DNA from 3 places in the Pararhizobium sp. DWP3-4 genome. Region 3 is predicted to be linked to each of the others. Evidence: predicted binding sites of a transcription regulator. Region 3 holds the regulator's gene; each other region holds the start of a gene.

Region 1 (5,700 bases), on a different contig from region 3:
CAGCATGTCGAGCAGGGTCATCTGCTCCGGCTTGCCGCCGTTCAGCGCCACCATGTTGCAGCCAAACGAGGTCTGCAACGGTGTGTAGCGATAGAGCTGGTTGAGGATCACTTCAGCATTGGCATCGCGTTTCAGCTCGACGACGACGCGGTAGCCCTGACGGTCGGATTCGTCGCGAAGGTCCGAAATGCCCTCGATGCGCTTGTCCTTGACCAGTTCGGCCATTTTCTCGATCATCGTCGCCTTGTTCACCTGGAAGGGAACTTCGGTGATGATGATCTGCTCGCGGTCGCCGCGCATCGGTTCGATGGTGGCGCGGCCGCGCATGATGACCGAGCCACGGCCGGTCTCATAGGCCGAACGGATGCCGGAGCGGCCAAGAATGAAAGCGCCGGTCGGGAAGTCCGGCCCCGGAATGATCTCCATCAGCTGCGGCAGTTCAAGCGCCGGCTCATCGATCAGGGCGATACATCCGTTGATCACTTCGATCAGATTGTGCGGCGGGATATTGGTCGCCATGCCGACGGCGATGCCGCCGGCGCCATTGACCAGAAGGTTGGGGAATTTCGCCGGAACGACGGACGGTTCGCTGAGCGTACCGTCATAGTTGTCGCGAAAATCGACGGTTTCCTTGTCGAGGTCGTCGAGCAGCGCATGGGCTGCCTTCTGCAGGCGGCACTCGGTGTAACGTTCGGCCGCCGGCGGGTCGCCGTCGATCGAGCCGAAATTGCCCTGACCGTCGATCAGCGGCAGGCGTAGCGACCAGGGCTGGGCCATGCGGGCAAGCGCGTCATAGATCGCCGAGTTGCCGTGCGGATGGAATTTACCCATCACGTCCCCGGTGACGCGGGCGCATTTGACGTATTTCTTGTTCCAGTCGATGCCCAGCTCGCTCATCCCGAACAGGATGCGCCGGTGCACGGGCTTCAGACCATCGCGGACATCGGGAAGAGCACGGCTGACGATAACGCTCATGGCGTAATCGAGATACGAGCGCTGCATTTCCTCCATGATGGAAATGGGCTCGATGCCTGGTGGATTCTTGCCGCCGCCTGGTGTGCTTTGTTCAGTCAATTTCGATCACGATCTTTGTTCAGAATCAGACAGATTTTTATAGCCGAATGGATTGGCGAGCGCCAATTTCAGGGCTGGGTTTTGAACAGCCTTTTAGGCTCATCGGCGCTCTCGCGGGCATTTGCAAGGCAAAAGCGGCTAAACAGTGAAGGACAGCCCTTTCATTCGAAGCCACCCTCGCCTAACAATTCATCAGACGGTCATCATAAACAAGGCCGCGAGGGGAATGGGATGTCTCAATTCGACCTTCTGATCAATGCGCTGACCACGATCCTGGTCACCATCGATCCGCCCGGCCTTGCGCCGATCTTCCTCAGCCTGACCGTCGGCATGAGCCGGCACGAACGCTTTCTGGTGGCGCGGCGCGGTACGCTGATCGCCTTCTTCATCCTCTCGGCCTTCGCGCTGTTCGGAAACGGCATCCTCGGCCTGCTGGGCATCTCGATCGGCGCCTTCCGGATTGCCGGCGGACTGCTGCTCTTCTGGATCGCCTTCGAGATGATTTTCGAGAAGCGCAACGAGCGCAAGGAAAAGACCGGCGAGACTGCCATTACCCGCGACCATATCCACAATATAGCGGTGTTTCCCTTAGCGCTGCCGCTGATTGCCGGCCCGGGCGCGATCTCGGCGACGATCCTGCTCTCGGGCTCCTTTTCCGCGACGATCGACCGGGTTCAACTGATCCTGGTCATCGCCTTCTGCCTTGCCGTCCTGTTTGCCGCCCTCGTCATCGCCGATCGCATCGACCGGTTCCTGGGCGTTACCGGCCGTGCCATCCTCACACGATTGCTGGGCGTCATTCTGGCGGCGTTGGCGGTTCAGTTCGTCGTCGATGGCGTCAAATCGACCATGGCCTTGTGACCACGCTTGGCTGAAGCAGGTTCCGCCAACGAAAAAAGCCCGGTTTCCCGGGCTTTTTTGACAATGGAGAGCTTCGATCAGAACGGGATATCGTCGTCCATATCGCGCGAAAAGTTTCCACCGCTACTCGCGCCGCCGCCGGAGCGGGCTGCCGGTGCCGAGGAGGGACGATCGTAATCGCCGCCGTAATTGTCCGAGCCGCCGCCCGTGTTGCCGCCGCCATACTCGGAGCCACCGCGGCCGCCGCCGGCGCCCTGCCCGTCACCCCGGCCGCCGAGCATCGTCAGCGTCGAGTTGAAGCCCTGCAGAACGACTTCCGTCGAATAGCGATCCTGGCCATCCTTGTCCTGCCATTTGCGGGTCTGCAGCTGGCCCTCGATATAGACCGTCGCACCCTTCTTCAGATACTGCTCGGCAACCTTGCAGAGACCTTCGTTGAAGATCACCACACGATGCCATTCGGTCTTTTCCTTGCGCTCGCCGGAATTGCGGTCACGCCAGCTTTCGGACGTGGCAATGTTCAGGTTGGCGATCGGCTTGCCGTCCTGCGTGCGCCGGATTTCCGGGTCTGCCCCGAGGTTACCGATCAAAATCACCTTGTTGACACTGCCTGCCATCTTGCTTTTCCCGCTATCCTGCCCGGCCTTGCAGCCCGGCTACCAAATTCAGAGCGCACATCTTAGCGGCTGACGGCCCAGCATACGCCCCTTTGCATTGTGTCATCCACAACAGATTTCAAATTTTGTTCTTTCTTTGTTCTAATAAATTCGTAATATCTTGTCAACCGACTCGGAAAGCCCGCTGTTTTTCACCTTCCGCCTCGACATGGCCGCTGGCGACCTTAAATAGGAGCTTTCCAATGCAGATACAAAGCTGGGCACGATGAGCAAACTCGAGACCATTTCCATCCGCGGCGCGCGCGAGCACAATCTCAAGGGCATCGACCTCGATCTGCCGCGCAACAAGCTGATCGTCATGACCGGCCTCTCCGGCTCGGGGAAATCCTCGCTGGCTTTCGACACGATCTATGCCGAGGGACAGCGGCGCTATGTCGAAAGCCTGTCGGCCTATGCCCGCCAGTTTCTCGAGATGATGCAGAAGCCGGATGTCGATCAGATCGACGGCCTTTCTCCTGCCATCTCGATCGAGCAGAAGACCACGTCGCGCAATCCGCGCTCGACGGTCGGCACGGTTACCGAAATCTACGATTATATGCGGCTTTTGTTTGCCCGCGTCGGCGTGCCCTATTCGCCGGCAACCGGCCTGCCGATCGAAAGCCAGACGGTCAGCCAGATGGTCGATCGGGTCGTCGGTTTTGGCGAAGGTACCCGTCTTTATATTCTCGCGCCGATCGTGCGCGGCAGAAAGGGCGAGTATAAGAAGGAGCTTGCCGAGCTGATGAAGAAGGGCTTTCAGCGCGTCAAGATCGACGGGCAGTTTTACGAGATCGCCGAGGCGCCGATACTCGACAAGAAATACAAGCATGACATCGATGTCGTCGTCGATCGCGTCGTCGTGCGTCCGGACCTGACGGCGCGCCTCGCCGACAGTCTGGAAACATGCCTGACGCTTGCCGATGGCCTGGCGATTGCCGAATTTGCCGACAAGCCGCTGCCGCCGGAAGAAACCTCGGCTGGCGGTTCGGCCAACAAGTCGCTGAACGAGACGCATGAGCGCGTGCTGTTTTCGGAAAAATTCGCCTGCCCGGTGTCGGGCTTTACCATTTCGGAAATCGAACCGCGGCTGTTCTCGTTCAACAACCCGTTCGGTGCCTGCCCGACCTGCGATGGTCTGGGCAGCCAGCAGAAGATCGACGAGGCGCTGATCGTGCCGGAACCCGACCGGACCCTGAAGAACGGCGCCATCGCCCCCTGGGCCAAATCATCCTCACCTTACTACAATCAGACGCTCGAAGCGCTGGGAAAAGCTTTCGGCTTCAAGCTGTCGAGCAAATGGACCGATCTTTCCGACGCGGCCAGGCACGCTATCCTGCAGGGCACCGAGGAAAAGATCAGCTTCCATTACGAGGACGGCGCCCGCTCCTACAATACGACCAAGAATTTCGAAGGCATCGTGCCCAATCTGGAGCGGCGCTGGAAGGAGACCGACAGTGCCTGGGCGCGCGAGGAAATCGAACGTTACATGTCGGCAGCCCCCTGCCCGGCCTGCAACGGTTTTCGCCTGAAGCCGGAAGCGCTCGCGGTCAAGATCAACAAGCTGCATATCGGTGAAGTCACACAGATGTCGATCCGCGTGGCGCGTGATTGGTTCGAGGTCCTGCCCGAGCACATGAACGCCAAGCAGAACGAGATCGCGGTGCGCATTCTGAAGGAAATCCGCGAACGGCTGCGGTTTCTCAACGATGTCGGGCTAGAATATCTCAGCCTGTCGCGCAATTCCGGCACGCTGTCGGGCGGCGAAAGCCAGCGCATCCGGCTTGCCTCGCAGATCGGTTCGGGTCTCACCGGCGTGCTCTACGTTCTCGACGAACCATCGATCGGCCTGCACCAGCGCGACAACGCCCGGCTGCTCGATACGCTGCGGCATCTGCGCGACATCGGCAACACCGTAATTGTCGTCGAGCACGACGAAGACGCAATCATGACTGCTGACTATGTGGTCGATATCGGCCCGGCTGCCGGCATTCACGGCGGCGAGGTCGTGGCACAGGGCACACCGGCGGAAGTTCTCGCCAACCCGAATTCACTGACCGGCAAATATCTTTCGGGCGAAATGGCCGTCGCGGTTCCGGCGGAACGGCGCAAGCCGAAGAAGAAAAAGGAAATCACCGTCGTCGGTGCCCGCGCTAACAATCTGAAGAACGTCACGGCGTCGATCCCGCTTGGCATTTTCACCGCCGTCACCGGCGTATCGGGCGGCGGCAAGTCGACCTTCCTGATCGAGACGCTGTACAAGGCGGCGGCCCGGCGGATCATGGGTGCGCGTGAAAACCCGGCCGAGCACGACCGGATCGACGGTTTCGAACATATCGACAAGGTCATCGACATCGATCAGTCACCGATCGGCCGCACGCCGCGCTCCAACCCGGCCACCTATACCGGCGCCTTCACGCCGATCCGCGACTGGTTTGCCGGACTGCCGGAAGCAAAGACGCGCGGCTATCAGCCGGGCCGCTTCTCCTTCAACGTCAAGGGCGGCCGCTGCGAGGCCTGCCAGGGTGACGGCGTCATCAAGATCGAGATGCACTTCCTGCCGGATGTCTATGTCACCTGCGACGTCTGCCACGGCAAGCGCTACAACCGCGAAACGCTCGACGTGCATTTCAAGGGCAAGTCGATCGCCGACGTGCTCGACATGACCGTCGAGGAAGGCGTCGAGTTCTTCGCCGCCGTTCCGGCGGTGCGCGACAAGCTGCAGGCGTTGCAGGGCGTCGGGCTCGGCTATATCAAGGTCGGCCAGCAGGCCAACACCCTGTCGGGCGGCGAGGCGCAGCGCGTCAAGCTCGCCAAGGAACTGTCGAAACGCTCGACCGGCCGCACGCTCTACATTCTCGACGAGCCGACCACCGGCCTGCATTTCCATGACGTCGCCAAGCTGCTCGAAGTGCTGCACGAACTGGTCAACCAGGGCAATTCGGTCGTCGTCATCGAGCATAATCTCGAAGTCATCAAGACCGCCGACTGGGTGATCGATTTCGGTCCGGAAGGTGGCGATGGTGGTGGCGAGGTGATCGCAGCCGGAACGCCGGAAGATATCGTCAAGGAAAAGCGCTCGCATACGGGCGCCTTCCTGAAAGACCTTCTG
Region 2 (5,700 bases), 510 kb from region 3:
TGCCGGATCGAAGCTTTGGTGATGCCGGCGCGATCGAGATTGGCGCGGGCCACGGCCAGCATGTCACGGCTGGCATCGACGCCGACGCCACGGCGATACAGTCCTTCCAGAAGCTGGAGGATGCGGCCGGTGCCTGTTCCGAGATCGAGCAGGCCATCGACCGGCTCGGTGCCGATAACCTTTTTCAAGGCCGCCTCGACATCCGCTTCGCTGACATGCAGACGGCGCAACTCGTCCCACTCGGAGGCATTGCGGCTGAAATAGTCCTGTGCCTTTTCGGAGCGCGCCTGTTTCAGCGCCGCCAACCGCTCGCCGTCGCGCGTCAGCACCGCGTCGGTTATATCGGAAGCCGAGAGAAGGTCGCGCACCAGCGCAACACCCGCGCCCTCGCCCCTCAGGCGAAAATAGGCCCAGGCGCCCTCCTGATAGCGATCGATCAGGGCAACTTCCGCAAGCAGCTTCAGATGCCGTGAAATTCGGGGCTGCGATTGACCGAGAATTTCGGTAAGATCAGTCACGGTCAGGTCGCCGGCAGCCAGAAGCGCCAGAAGACGCATGCGCGTCGGCTCGCCCGCTGCCTTCAGCACGTCGACCAACTCGTCCAGTCCCAGCCCGTGTTCTCGCGCCATTATTCACCCCATCAACACATAAAGATATGTTTATGTGATTTCCGGATTTTCCGCAAGGTGAAATGTCGCATGGCCCCCGAGCATCGGGACATGAAAAAGGCGGCCCGCGCGGACCGCCTTGATTTATTTTTAGCAGGAGAAACAATTGACTGCTCGCAATGACAGCGCAGCCAATGAAGCCGTCCCGTCTATCGCGTCAGGCGCTTGTAGCTGACGCGGCTCGGGTTGACCGATTCCGGACCGAGGCGGCGGATCTTGTCCTTCTCGTAGTCTTCGAAGTTGCCTTCGAACCACTCCACATGGCTGTCGCCTTCGAAGGCGAGGATATGCGTGGCCAGCCGGTCGAGGAACATGCGATCGTGGCTGATGATTACGGCGCAGCCGGCGAAGTTTTCCAGCGCGATTTCAAGCGCGGCCAGTGTTTCCGTATCCAGGTCGTTTGTCGGTTCGTCGAGCAGCAGCACGTTGCCACCGGCCTTCAGCATCTTGGCAAGGTGAACGCGGTTGCGCTGACCACCGGAGAGATTGCCGACCTTCTGCTGCTGGTCGGTGCCCTTGAAGTTGAACGCGCCGCAATAGGCCCGCGAATTCATTTCCAGCTTGCCGAGCTTGATGACTTCGGCACCACCGGAAATTTCCTCCCAGACGGTCTTAGCGCCATCAAGGGCATCGCGGCTCTGGTCGACATAACCAAGCTTAACGGAATCGCCGACGCGGAATGTGCCGCTATCCGGCTTTTCCTGGCCGGTGATCATCCGGAACAGCGTCGTCTTGCCGGCGCCGTTCGGGCCGATCACACCGACGATGCCGCCTGGCGGCAGCTTGATCGACAGGTCGTCGATCAGCACGCGGTCGCCGTAACCCTTGGTGATGTTTTCGGCTTCGATAACCACCTGACCGAGACGCTCACCGATCGGAATGATGATCTGCGCATCGCCAAGACGCATCTTGTCGGCCGCATCGACCAGTTCGTCATAGGCCTTGATACGGGCCTTCGACTTCGACTGACGGGCTTTCGGGCTGGACGCGATCCATTCCTGTTCACGGCTGATCGCCTTCTGGCGGGACGCGTCTTCACGGTTTTCCTGCTGCATGCGCTTGGCCTTGGCCAGCAGGTATGCCGAGTAGTTGCCTTCGTAGGGAATGCTGCGGCCACGGTCGAGCTCGAGGATCCAGCCCGTGACATTGTCGAGGAAGTAGCGATCGTGGGTGATCATCATCACGGCGCCGGCATACATGCGCAGATGATTTTCCAGCCAGCCGATGGTTTCGGCGTCGAGATGGTTGGTCGGTTCGTCGAGCAGCAAAAGGTCCGGCTTGGAGAGCAGCAGCTTGCACAATGCCAGACGGCGGCGCTCACCACCCGAAAGGCTGGTCACATCCGCATCGCCGGGCGGGCAGCGCAGCGCTTCCATCGCCATTTCGACCTGGCTTTCGAGATCCCACAGGTTCTGGCCGTCGATAATGTCCTGAAGCTTCGAACCCTCTTCCGCCGTTTCGTCGGAATAGTTCATCATCAGTTCATTGTAGCGCTCGAGGATGGCGGTCTTGTCGGCCACGCCCTCCATGACGTTTTCCATCGCCGTCTTGGTGGGATCGAGCTGCGGCTCCTGCGCCAGGTAGCCGACGGTCGCGCCCTGAGCGACCCAGGCTTCGCCGGTATATTCCGTGTCGAGCCCGGCCATGATGCGCAGCACGGTCGATTTACCGGCGCCGTTCGGGCCGAGGATACCGATCTTGGCGTCCGGATAGAACGACAGATTGACATTCTCCAGCACCTTCTTGGTGCCGTAGGACTTGTTCAGCCCGGACATATGATAAATGAATTGACGTGCCATAGAGAAAACTGCTCCGACGGAATGGGATTTTGCCCGCTATGTAGGCGAATTATCCCGGCGGAGCAATGAAGAAACCGGTTTTCGCAACGCCATTCACTGAATGCCGGCTGCATCGACGGTGCCTTTTGCGCATTTGAAATCGGTATCACCGGCGGCAAGGATCAGACTTGAGAGGCCGGCACTGGCCGAAAGATCGCCCGACAGGCCGATCGTCAGCCCGGTGACGACGCTGCGGCCTCCGGCTTTCTGGCAGCGCATCCTGACGCGGTCGCCCGCCCCCTTGCCGAAACTGTCGTCAAACGCCTGCTTGACCTCGCCCTCCGTCACATCCTGCCCGATCCGGCCGGCAAACAGGGTGCGAACGGCCGAGCCATTGATGTCCTCGACAAGGCGAAGCTGCACGGAAAAATAGTCCTGTGCGGTACCGCCATGGCATGTGCCGCTGCGCAGCCATTGATGCCGGTCGAGCCCGGATTGGGTTCCGGGCATCGCCACCTTCAGCTTGGCCGCAGTTTCCTCAGCCATGGCCAATTGCGGCAAGTCCAGCCAGTCGCCTTTCTGATCACGGGCCTTGATATCCGCAGAGACGCCGCAATAGCTCTTTTTGACTGGCCAGAGGCCATGCAGCGAAAAATGCGTCGCGTCATGGCGCTCTGCGGTCTGCCCGGCGCATTCCTTGCGGGTCGGGCGGATCTCGCAAAAGCCCGGCTGCCAGCTGACAGCGAGAATGTATTCGGTCTTGCCCTTGGCGGCTGTGGCTTTTTCCTCCGCAAAGACCGGTGAAACAAACATCGCGGCAATCATGATCAGCCCCAGACGATGCAGAAACGACACGACGATAGTCCTCACAGTCCTTTGCATGCCGGCCTCCCCCAAAACAGAACAAAACAAGATCATCTTGCGATTAAAACGGGAAAATTGCAACCTGAAATCCATGCACGATCGATTTTTTCTGACCTGATACCAAACAAGCACCAAGCGCTTGTTGCCTTTGGCTGGTAAATCAATTTGATAGCGGTTCAGCGCACGAACTTCGACTGGGAGGATCTAAGGGGTGTTCACCACGGTCGAAACGTTGCAAAGCCCGAGCGGAGCCGCGATTGCCTGGCGTCACTGGCGCGCTGCCACACCGGAAAAGGCCGTGCTGCTCGTCAGCCACGGTTTGGCCGAACATTCGGCCCGTTATGCCCGCTTCGCTGAAGTCATGGGCACCCACGGCTTCAACGTCTATGCGCATGATCATCGCGGCCACGGCGCAACAAAAGCCGCCGATGCACCGCTCGGCCGTTATGCGCAATCGCAAGGGGCAGCCAAGGTCGTCGACGACGTCAGGGCAATGCGCATGATGACCACCAGCCGTCATCCCGGCCTTCCCGTCATCCTGTTCGGCCATTCCATGGGCGGCCTGATCGCCCTGAACGCCGCGGAAGAAGATCCGGGCCTTTACGATGGACTGGCTGTCTGGAATTCGAATTTCAATCCGGGGCTGGCCGGACGCGCAGCCCAAGCCCTGCTTGCCATCGAGAAAATGCTGAAAGGCTCCGATGTGCCAAGCGGACTGCTGTCGAAACTGACATTCGCCGCCTGGGCCAAAACAATCCCCGACCGCAGGACCGACTATGACTGGCTGTCGCACGATCCGGTGGAAGTGGGAAAATACATCGACGACCCGCTCTGCGGTTTCGATGCCAGCGTTTCGATGTGGATCGACCTGTTCACTCTGACCTTCGACGGCGCAAAGCCGGAACGGCTGAGCCGGCTGCCGAAAAACTTGCCGGTCCACTTGGTTGGCGGCGGCCAGGATCCAGCCACCAATGGCGGCCGGGAAATCTCATGGCTGGCGGGGCGTATGCGAGCAGCCGGCTTGGAAAAGGTAACGACGACCATCTACCCGTCAATGCGCCACGAAACCCTGAACGAACTTGAGCGCGACGGCGCCATGCAGGATTTCGCCGCATGGTGCCTCTGCGTCGTGGAGCAGCGGAAATGAGCAAAGACCTGGCATGACCGGCATTTCCGCAAAACCGGCGACACGCAGCAACGATGTTTCCTTCGGTCTCACCCTGATGGTCATCGCGGTGCTGATCTCGCCACTGATCGATATCTTTGCAAAACTTGCCATCACCACAATTCCATCGGCTGAAATCACCGCCGTGCGCTTCGTGCTGCAGATGATCTTCATCCTGCCTGTTGTCATCTTCCGCGGCACGCTGTTCGATCTCACCTGGAAGAAGACAGGCTTGCATATGCTGCGCGGCGGCCTGCTGGTCGTCACCATGCTGTCGTTCATCACCACGCTGAAGGCGATGGAAGTCGCCGATGCCATCGCCATCTTCTTCGTCGAGCCGATCATCCTGACCATCCTCGGCAGCATTTTCCTCAAGGAAACCATCGGCTGGCGGCGGTATACCGCCTGCGGCGTCGGCTTTTTCGGCGCTCTGCTGGTCATCCAGCCAAGCATGCAGGAAGTCGGCTGGATCGCACTTTTGCCAATTGTCTCGGCCTTCGGGCTGGCGATCTTCCTGTTGGTCACCCGTCTGGTGGCGCAGAACGAGGACCCATGGTCGATGCAGTTTCACGCCGGCGTCTGGGGTGCGGTGTTCTGCGGCATCCTGCTTTACATCGGCGACGGAAGTGGGTCGGAAATTTTCGATCCGGTCGTGCCGGATACGACTGCCGGTCTTTACCTGCTCGGTGTCGGCGTCACCGCGACAATCTCCGGGGTGCTTGGCGTCTATGCCTATCGCGCCGCGCCCGCCTCGGTGCTGGCGCCCCTGCAATATCTGGAAATCGTCTCGGCGACGATTTTCGGATGGCTGGTGTTCGGCCATCTGCCGGACGCACTGAAATGGCTGGGCATCGCCATCATCATCAGTTCCGGCCTCTACATCATCTGGCGCGAGCGCCGGGTCAACAAAACAGCAGGTATCGCGCCGGTATCGCCGGCCATCTGACAAACGTGAGTGACGTGCTTTGGGAGGAGCAGACATGAAGACAGGCGGAGAATTGATCGTTGAGGCGCTGAAGGCAAACGGCGTCAGGCGGGTGTCCTGCGTACCGGGCGAAAGCTATCTCGCCGTGCTCGACGCGCTCTACGATACCGATATCGAGGTCCTGGTCTGCCGCCAGGAGGGGGGCGCTGCGATGATGGCGGACGCCTGGGGCCGTCTGACCGGCGAACCCGGCATCTGCATGGTGACACGCGGTCCGGGCGCCATGAACGCGTCGGCCGG
Region 3 (5,700 bases):
GGGCAAGGGACCGCTATCGGATTTCCCGCCGAACTGACCCGGCGTGAACAGCAGATGCTGGCGCTCATCCCGCATGGCGTAACCACACGCGACATCGCCGAACGTCTCGGCATCAGCCCACTCACAGCCCGCAAACATCGTGAAAACCTGATGCGAAAACTGGACCTGCACAGCGGCGCAGAACTGACGGCGTATGCTATTCGCCTAGGGTTGGCGGCAGGTTAGAAGGTCGCAGCCATGCCGTCCAGGTCCAGGTCCGGTGCCGGTTCGATCAGGCGCCCTTATGCGCCAGGGCGATGCCCAAGCCGATTAAAATCGATCCGCACGCTTTTGGAACGAGCCAGCTTGAACCGCCTGTGCCGACCCGTCCAAGGGCAAAGGATGCAATGCCGACGGCGACCAGGTCAGCGATGGACAAGGCCAGATTGACGATCAGACCAAGGATGAGAAACTGCAGCCACACAGGTGTGCCGGGTGCCGGGTCGATGAATTGCGGCAGGAAGGTCAGAAAAAACAGCGCGGTCTTGGGATTGAGGACCTCGACGACGATACTGTCACGCAGAACGCCGGGCGCTGCGTTGGCAATTTTTTCGCCGTCCCGCCGGCGGCCAAGAAACATGGTGACACCCAACCACACGAGATAGGCGGCGCCGGCGAATTTGATGACATTGTAAACGGCGGGCGCTTGGTCGAGAATCGCCGCCAAACCCAATGCTGTCGCGACGATATGAACGTAGCAGCCCAGATGAATACCGAAGGCCGCCATCAATCCGGCCCGCGGCCCGTGCGCCAGTGTCTGTGCCGTCATGTAGAGAATGGCAGGGCCTGGCATGCAAGCGAAAATCAGAGTCGCAAAGGCGAACGGCATCAACTGTTCCAGTGGCAACATAGCGGCTCCTCCAACCGGTAGCGCCGCCCCTTGTTCAGAACGGCGTTGATGAAGCCATCCCGGTCAAGCCGCGATTCTGTCATCGACGCCGGGAGAAATGCACGCAGGAGGGGTGCAAGAGACATACGGCAGGTGCCGTATTTCGGCATGAACAGGCAGTCGAACTGCCACCAGCGTTAACGGCGGGTTACCGCCATTGCTGGTGATCATTGGGGGCCGCAGCATCAAAATGCGTCATGCGCATTTCACAGGCGATGCATGCCGTGCGGATGGATGATGAGCAGTGATCGTTCGGTGCATATTATGGCGAGATTGTTTCCCCGGCTGCCAAATTATGTTATCGTCACTCCTACGCATTGAGTACGCATTCAGCAGTGGAGCGCCCGTGACCAGCGTGTTGCAGCGTCTGTTCCCCACTTGAACGTATGTGCTGCAAGCCGGCGAAGGAGAATGCAATGCATTACAGCGTGCAGTTTTTCACTTGGACCCCGAAGCAGGGCGTCCATCAGGTCGGATCCACCATCGAGATCGATGCGGTCAACCCGAAGCTTGCGGCCGTGTCACTGCTCGGACTTCGGCTGGACGAAACAGGTGCAGCCAAAAAACTGGCGGTACGCGTCTGGACGAAACCGGATGACAGCAAGGCCGATTGCGCCTGCTTCTATTATCATTGATTAGCCCCGGTCCGTGATATCCCGACCGCAACGGTGGACGCGGAACGCCCATCCATTGTTGCCGACTGCTTGTCTCTTCCTGATCAAGAGTGCCGGATTAAAACAACGGTCCAGAGGTTCTGCCTGAAAAAATCGCGTGGAAGGATTTGCTCGCGCCGTAATCGACCTTGGTCGAAACGGCAACGCCGTTGCTCGTTTCCGCCTGAGACTGACATCTGTGGGAAATTTGGAGGCCTCGCCCGGAATTGAACCGGGGTGCAAGGATTTGCAGTCCTCTGCGTCACCACTCCGCCACGAGGCCTCACGAGTTCAAATAGTCGAACTGTGGCGGCGGTTTAGAATGATCCTAGACAAATCGCAAGAGGATATTTCTCAAAAACGCTCTTGGCCAGTTCCGAAATGATATTTCCGATCTGTCGTCACAACCCTGAGGCGACGCTTAAGTTGGCCTCCGACAAACCGGAACGAGATCACAGCAGCCGATGAAAATTCGCAACGCCCCTGCCCTGATCGATTGGTGCATTACCGAAGGGAATGGAAGGCGGGTTTCGAAAGTCGCCCCATAGTCAGGCGCCATCTCCGCCGTGTTGAATGATGGAGCGGCCCCGCCGCTGGTTGACTTGGCTGAAACCAAGTCCTGCCAAGTACCAAGTTTGAAAGCAGCGCTGAGAAGACGTGATCTCAAATCCAACGCATCGCCAACGCCTTGTCGCTCCGAGCTCTGCGGCCGTTTTCCATCGTCATTCGAGTTTTTTTGCGTTGCAGTGCGCATCGCTCGGTTATCACCTGATCATGCGGGCAGAAGACGTGGTCCGTTCAATGGTAACGGCGGATCAGTCCGACAAGTTTCCCCTGTATCTTGACCCGGTCAGGCCCGAAGATGCGGGTTTCGTAGGCAGGGTTGGCGGCCTCCAGTGCGATCGACGCCCCTTTCCGTCGAAAACGCTTCAGCGTCGCTTCCTCGTCATCAACCAAAGCGACGACGATTTCGCCCGGGCTGGCGCTGTTCGTGTTGCGGATGATGACCGTGTCGCCATCCAGAATACCTGCCTCGATCATCGAATCGCCGCGTACTTCAAGTGCATAATGCTCGCCTGCGCCGACCATCTCGAGGGGCACGGAAATATCATGCGTGTTGTTCTGGATCGCCGAGATCGGCACACCGGCGGCAATCCTGCCCATCACCGGTATCGAGACCGTATCGCTGTTTGCGGCGGCTTTGGCGGGAGCTGCAGGGGCCGGTTGCACGCCAAGACTGCCCTGAATGATGCTCGGTGAAAAGCCCCGCTTGGGTTGGAGGCTCATCGAATAGGCCTCCGGCAACTTGATCACCTCCAGTGCACGCGCACGGTTGGGAAGGCGGCGGATAAACCCCCTCTCCTCAAGCGCTGTGATCAGCCGGTGAATGCCGGATTTTGAGGCCAGATCCAGCGCATCCTTCATTTCATCGAACGATGGAGGCACACCCGACTCTTTCATTCTTTCGTGAATGAACAGAAGCAGTTCCTGTTGCTTGCGGGTCAGCATGAACGATCACTCCAGAATCGAGAAACAAATCAAGAACGAACATTATCTGTTCCATATGTGTTCCGCAAGTGCTTAAAAATCATCGAATGTTTTCAAAGGGCACATGGCGACACAAACGATCGGATCGGGTCCTTTCATCCTACTGTTTTCACCGGAGTATTCCCGCTCGCGCAGAAGTGGGCCGTATTACAGAACCTCTGCACAACCTGGAGCGGTTCGTTTGTAAGGACCGTGGCTCCAAAAAAGACTGATGGATGTAATGGCACGGCATGTCGATGAGCGTGGCAATGTCGTTTTCGCCGGAAAAGACAAACCGAACCGCACAGCTAAATGCCAAAAGGCATGTCAGGATTTCTTGGGCGGCTGGTGTTGCTGGCTTTGAGGTGCGGGAATGTTTAGCAAGAGCACAGAGGTTAATGCCGCGACCCCGAGTCCAGGAGAATGCCCCGGCAGCCGGTGTGGCGACGCGGCCCAATCAAGGAACGATCGACACCCCCTAGCATGATGTCCTGAAACAGCAGCTGTTACGGTGTTCTAATTGGACGCTTGCCATTTTCGCGCCCACCACACCGATAGCCTGCGTCGCCGGCGCCTGACGAAGGCGAGATCATGCGACAGGACAAGGAACCCCAGCGGCACCATCCAGAATCCGAGGACCGGCAGAAACCCGAGGATGCCGCCAAAAATCAACGTGCCGCCGATGGTGATGCGCAATAGACGCGATTGCGGCAGCCGCATCCGCCATGAACCAATGACCAGTTCATGCGTTCGCGCGTCGATGCCGAATTTTTTCGTTTTTTGCGGTTCTGCCATATATTCCACCTATCAAGCGTAAAGCGCGTGCCCGTTATGCTACAGTCCCGCAATGCCAAGGGTTTGGCTCGCAGGCAGCCGGAATGCGCTGCCTCCCACAGATGGGAAGTTCTCCACAGTCTGACAAGATTGTGCGTTTTTTTTGAAAAACCGCTTGGCAAATCGGAAAAGCATTTGTATTAGCAGCCTCACTTCTGCAGGACATACCGCCGCAGATGATCCCTGGTAGCTCAGCGGTAGAGCATTCGACTGTTAATCGACAGGTCGCCGGTTCGAATCCGGCCCGGGGAGCCAGTTTTCAAAGGCCTTGCTGAAAAAGCAAGGCCTTTTTGATTCGAGGCGAATGGGTCGGCCGGTAACCGGCGTGGCATGGTAGTTTGCGGTATCATCGGTCATCGCCACCAGCGGGGCACCTAGCCCTTCGATCATCAACAGCAATGCAAAGGTCGCGGTGTTGTGTCGAATCTCAGCTTCACGAATGCACCGGTTTGGCAGAAGTCCCCGCGCCCTTCGACCTTTGTCAGCAAAAAGAAACCGCGCAAAAACCCGGCTTTCTGTTCAGTGACGGTGAAATTGCGGTTGCCAAAATCTATGTGGTGCGGGGGCGCAATTCGCCTTCGCTAAACAGGCCGTGGGGGATGATACGTGACTGACTTTCGATCCGGTACGGCCCGGTTGCCAGGATTTTCTCTGGGAAGCCAGTGGACTGCCTATCGTCACGGCGAATCGGGAGATGCGCTGTTTCGGCGTATCGATGGCAGCGCTTACGCCAAAGTGTCTACCGGCAGCGGCGTGGCGCTGCTGGATGCCGAGCGGCGGCGGACTGCATGGCTGTCCCCCTTCAGGATCGGATCTCCAACAGTTCTCGATTGGCAGGTGTCGGACGGTGTCGCATGCCTTGTGACAAGTGCGGTACCTGGCATTCCGGCAGATCAGCTCGAAGCGACGGAGCTGATCCGGGCATGGCCTTCTATTGCGGCAATGGTACGCGATCTGCATGCCATTCCGGTAAACGATTGCCCGTTTGAACGCAGCCTCCAAACCATGTTCGACCGGGCGGCCGACGTGGTTGGACGTGGCGGCGTCAATCCGGATTTTCTCGATCCGGATGATCACAACACACCGCCGCAGACCCTGCTTGACCGGGTAAGGGCAGAATTGTCCGAGCGGTTGGCGCAGGAAAGCCTTGACCGTGTCGTTTGCCATGGTGATGCCTGCATGCCGAACTTCATGATCGATCCGGAAACGCTTCGCTGCACCGGATTGATCGATCTCGGACGGTTGGGCGCGGCGGATCGCTACGTCGACTTTGCATTGCTTGTCGGCAATACCCGCGAGACATGGCGCATCGCTGAAGAAGTGCGGACTGCGCAAACTCGTCTGTTCGACATACACGCGATCGCGACTGCGGACAAAGCGCGGCTCGATTTCTATCTGCGTCTCGACCCGCTCACCTGGGGCTAGGCTCAGCGCAACGTACGCGCGACTTTCTGAAAATCCTGTTGTATAGATCAGGTCACAATCAGGACCCACGACAGGAGCGGACAATGCCGTCGATCGAGTTGCTTATCGCCTTCATCGCCACCACGGCGGTCTTTGCCTATATTCCCGGTCCGGCCATGCTCTATGCGGCGGCCCAGACGATTGCGCGTGGTCGCTGGTCCGGGCTGATGGCCACGCTTGGTATTCACCTCGGTGGCTACTTCCATGTCATTGCTGCGGCTGCAGGTCTGTCGATCCTGTTTCATGCCGTGCCGACGCTGTACATGATCGTCAAGTTTGCCGGTGCGGCCTATC

The links. The regulator LexA, encoded in region 3, represses DNA repair genes until DNA is damaged. The targets are predictions, from matches to a motif close to TGTTCNNNNTGTGTTCNG.
Region 1: uvrA (excinuclease ABC subunit UvrA) is a predicted target of LexA. The motif match lies at 2,679-2,696, and genes of this name have one in related genera.
Region 2: ACP7E6_RS02565 (ribonuclease T2) is a predicted target of LexA. The motif match lies at 3,346-3,363, and genes of this name have one in related genera.

What each region holds. Positions count from the first base shown of each region.
Region 1 is NZ_JAFCXF010000004.1:450,823-456,522, reverse strand. Features, by position in the region: gene gyrA (DNA gyrase subunit A) at 1-1,074, opposite strand, end outside; gene ACP7E6_RS13955 (MarC family protein) at 1,306-1,935, shown strand; gene ACP7E6_RS13950 (single-stranded DNA-binding protein) at 2,013-2,552, opposite strand; gene uvrA (excinuclease ABC subunit UvrA) at 2,818-5,700, shown strand, end outside.
Region 2 is NZ_JAFCXF010000001.1:539,221-544,920, reverse strand. Features, by position in the region: gene ACP7E6_RS02575 (ArsR/SmtB family transcription factor) at 1-629, opposite strand, end outside; gene ettA (energy-dependent translational throttle protein EttA) at 818-2,467, opposite strand; gene ACP7E6_RS02565 (ribonuclease T2) at 2,561-3,259, opposite strand; gene ACP7E6_RS02560 (alpha/beta fold hydrolase) at 3,522-4,457, shown strand; gene ACP7E6_RS02555 (DMT family transporter) at 4,471-5,421, shown strand; gene ACP7E6_RS02550 (thiamine pyrophosphate-binding protein) at 5,456-5,700, shown strand, end outside.
Region 3 is NZ_JAFCXF010000001.1:1,048,966-1,054,665, reverse strand. Features, by position in the region: gene ACP7E6_RS05010 (response regulator) at 1-225, shown strand, start outside; gene ACP7E6_RS05005 (LysE family translocator) at 272-889, opposite strand; gene ACP7E6_RS05000 (hypothetical protein) at 1,345-1,563, shown strand; tRNA gene ACP7E6_RS04995 (tRNA-Cys) at 1,791-1,864, opposite strand; gene lexA (transcriptional repressor LexA) at 2,380-3,090, opposite strand; gene ACP7E6_RS04985 (hypothetical protein) at 3,625-3,903, opposite strand; tRNA gene ACP7E6_RS04980 (tRNA-Asn) at 4,123-4,197, shown strand; gene ACP7E6_RS04975 (APH(3'') family aminoglycoside O-phosphotransferase) at 4,579-5,367, shown strand; gene ACP7E6_RS04970 (LysE family translocator) at 5,451-5,700, shown strand, end outside.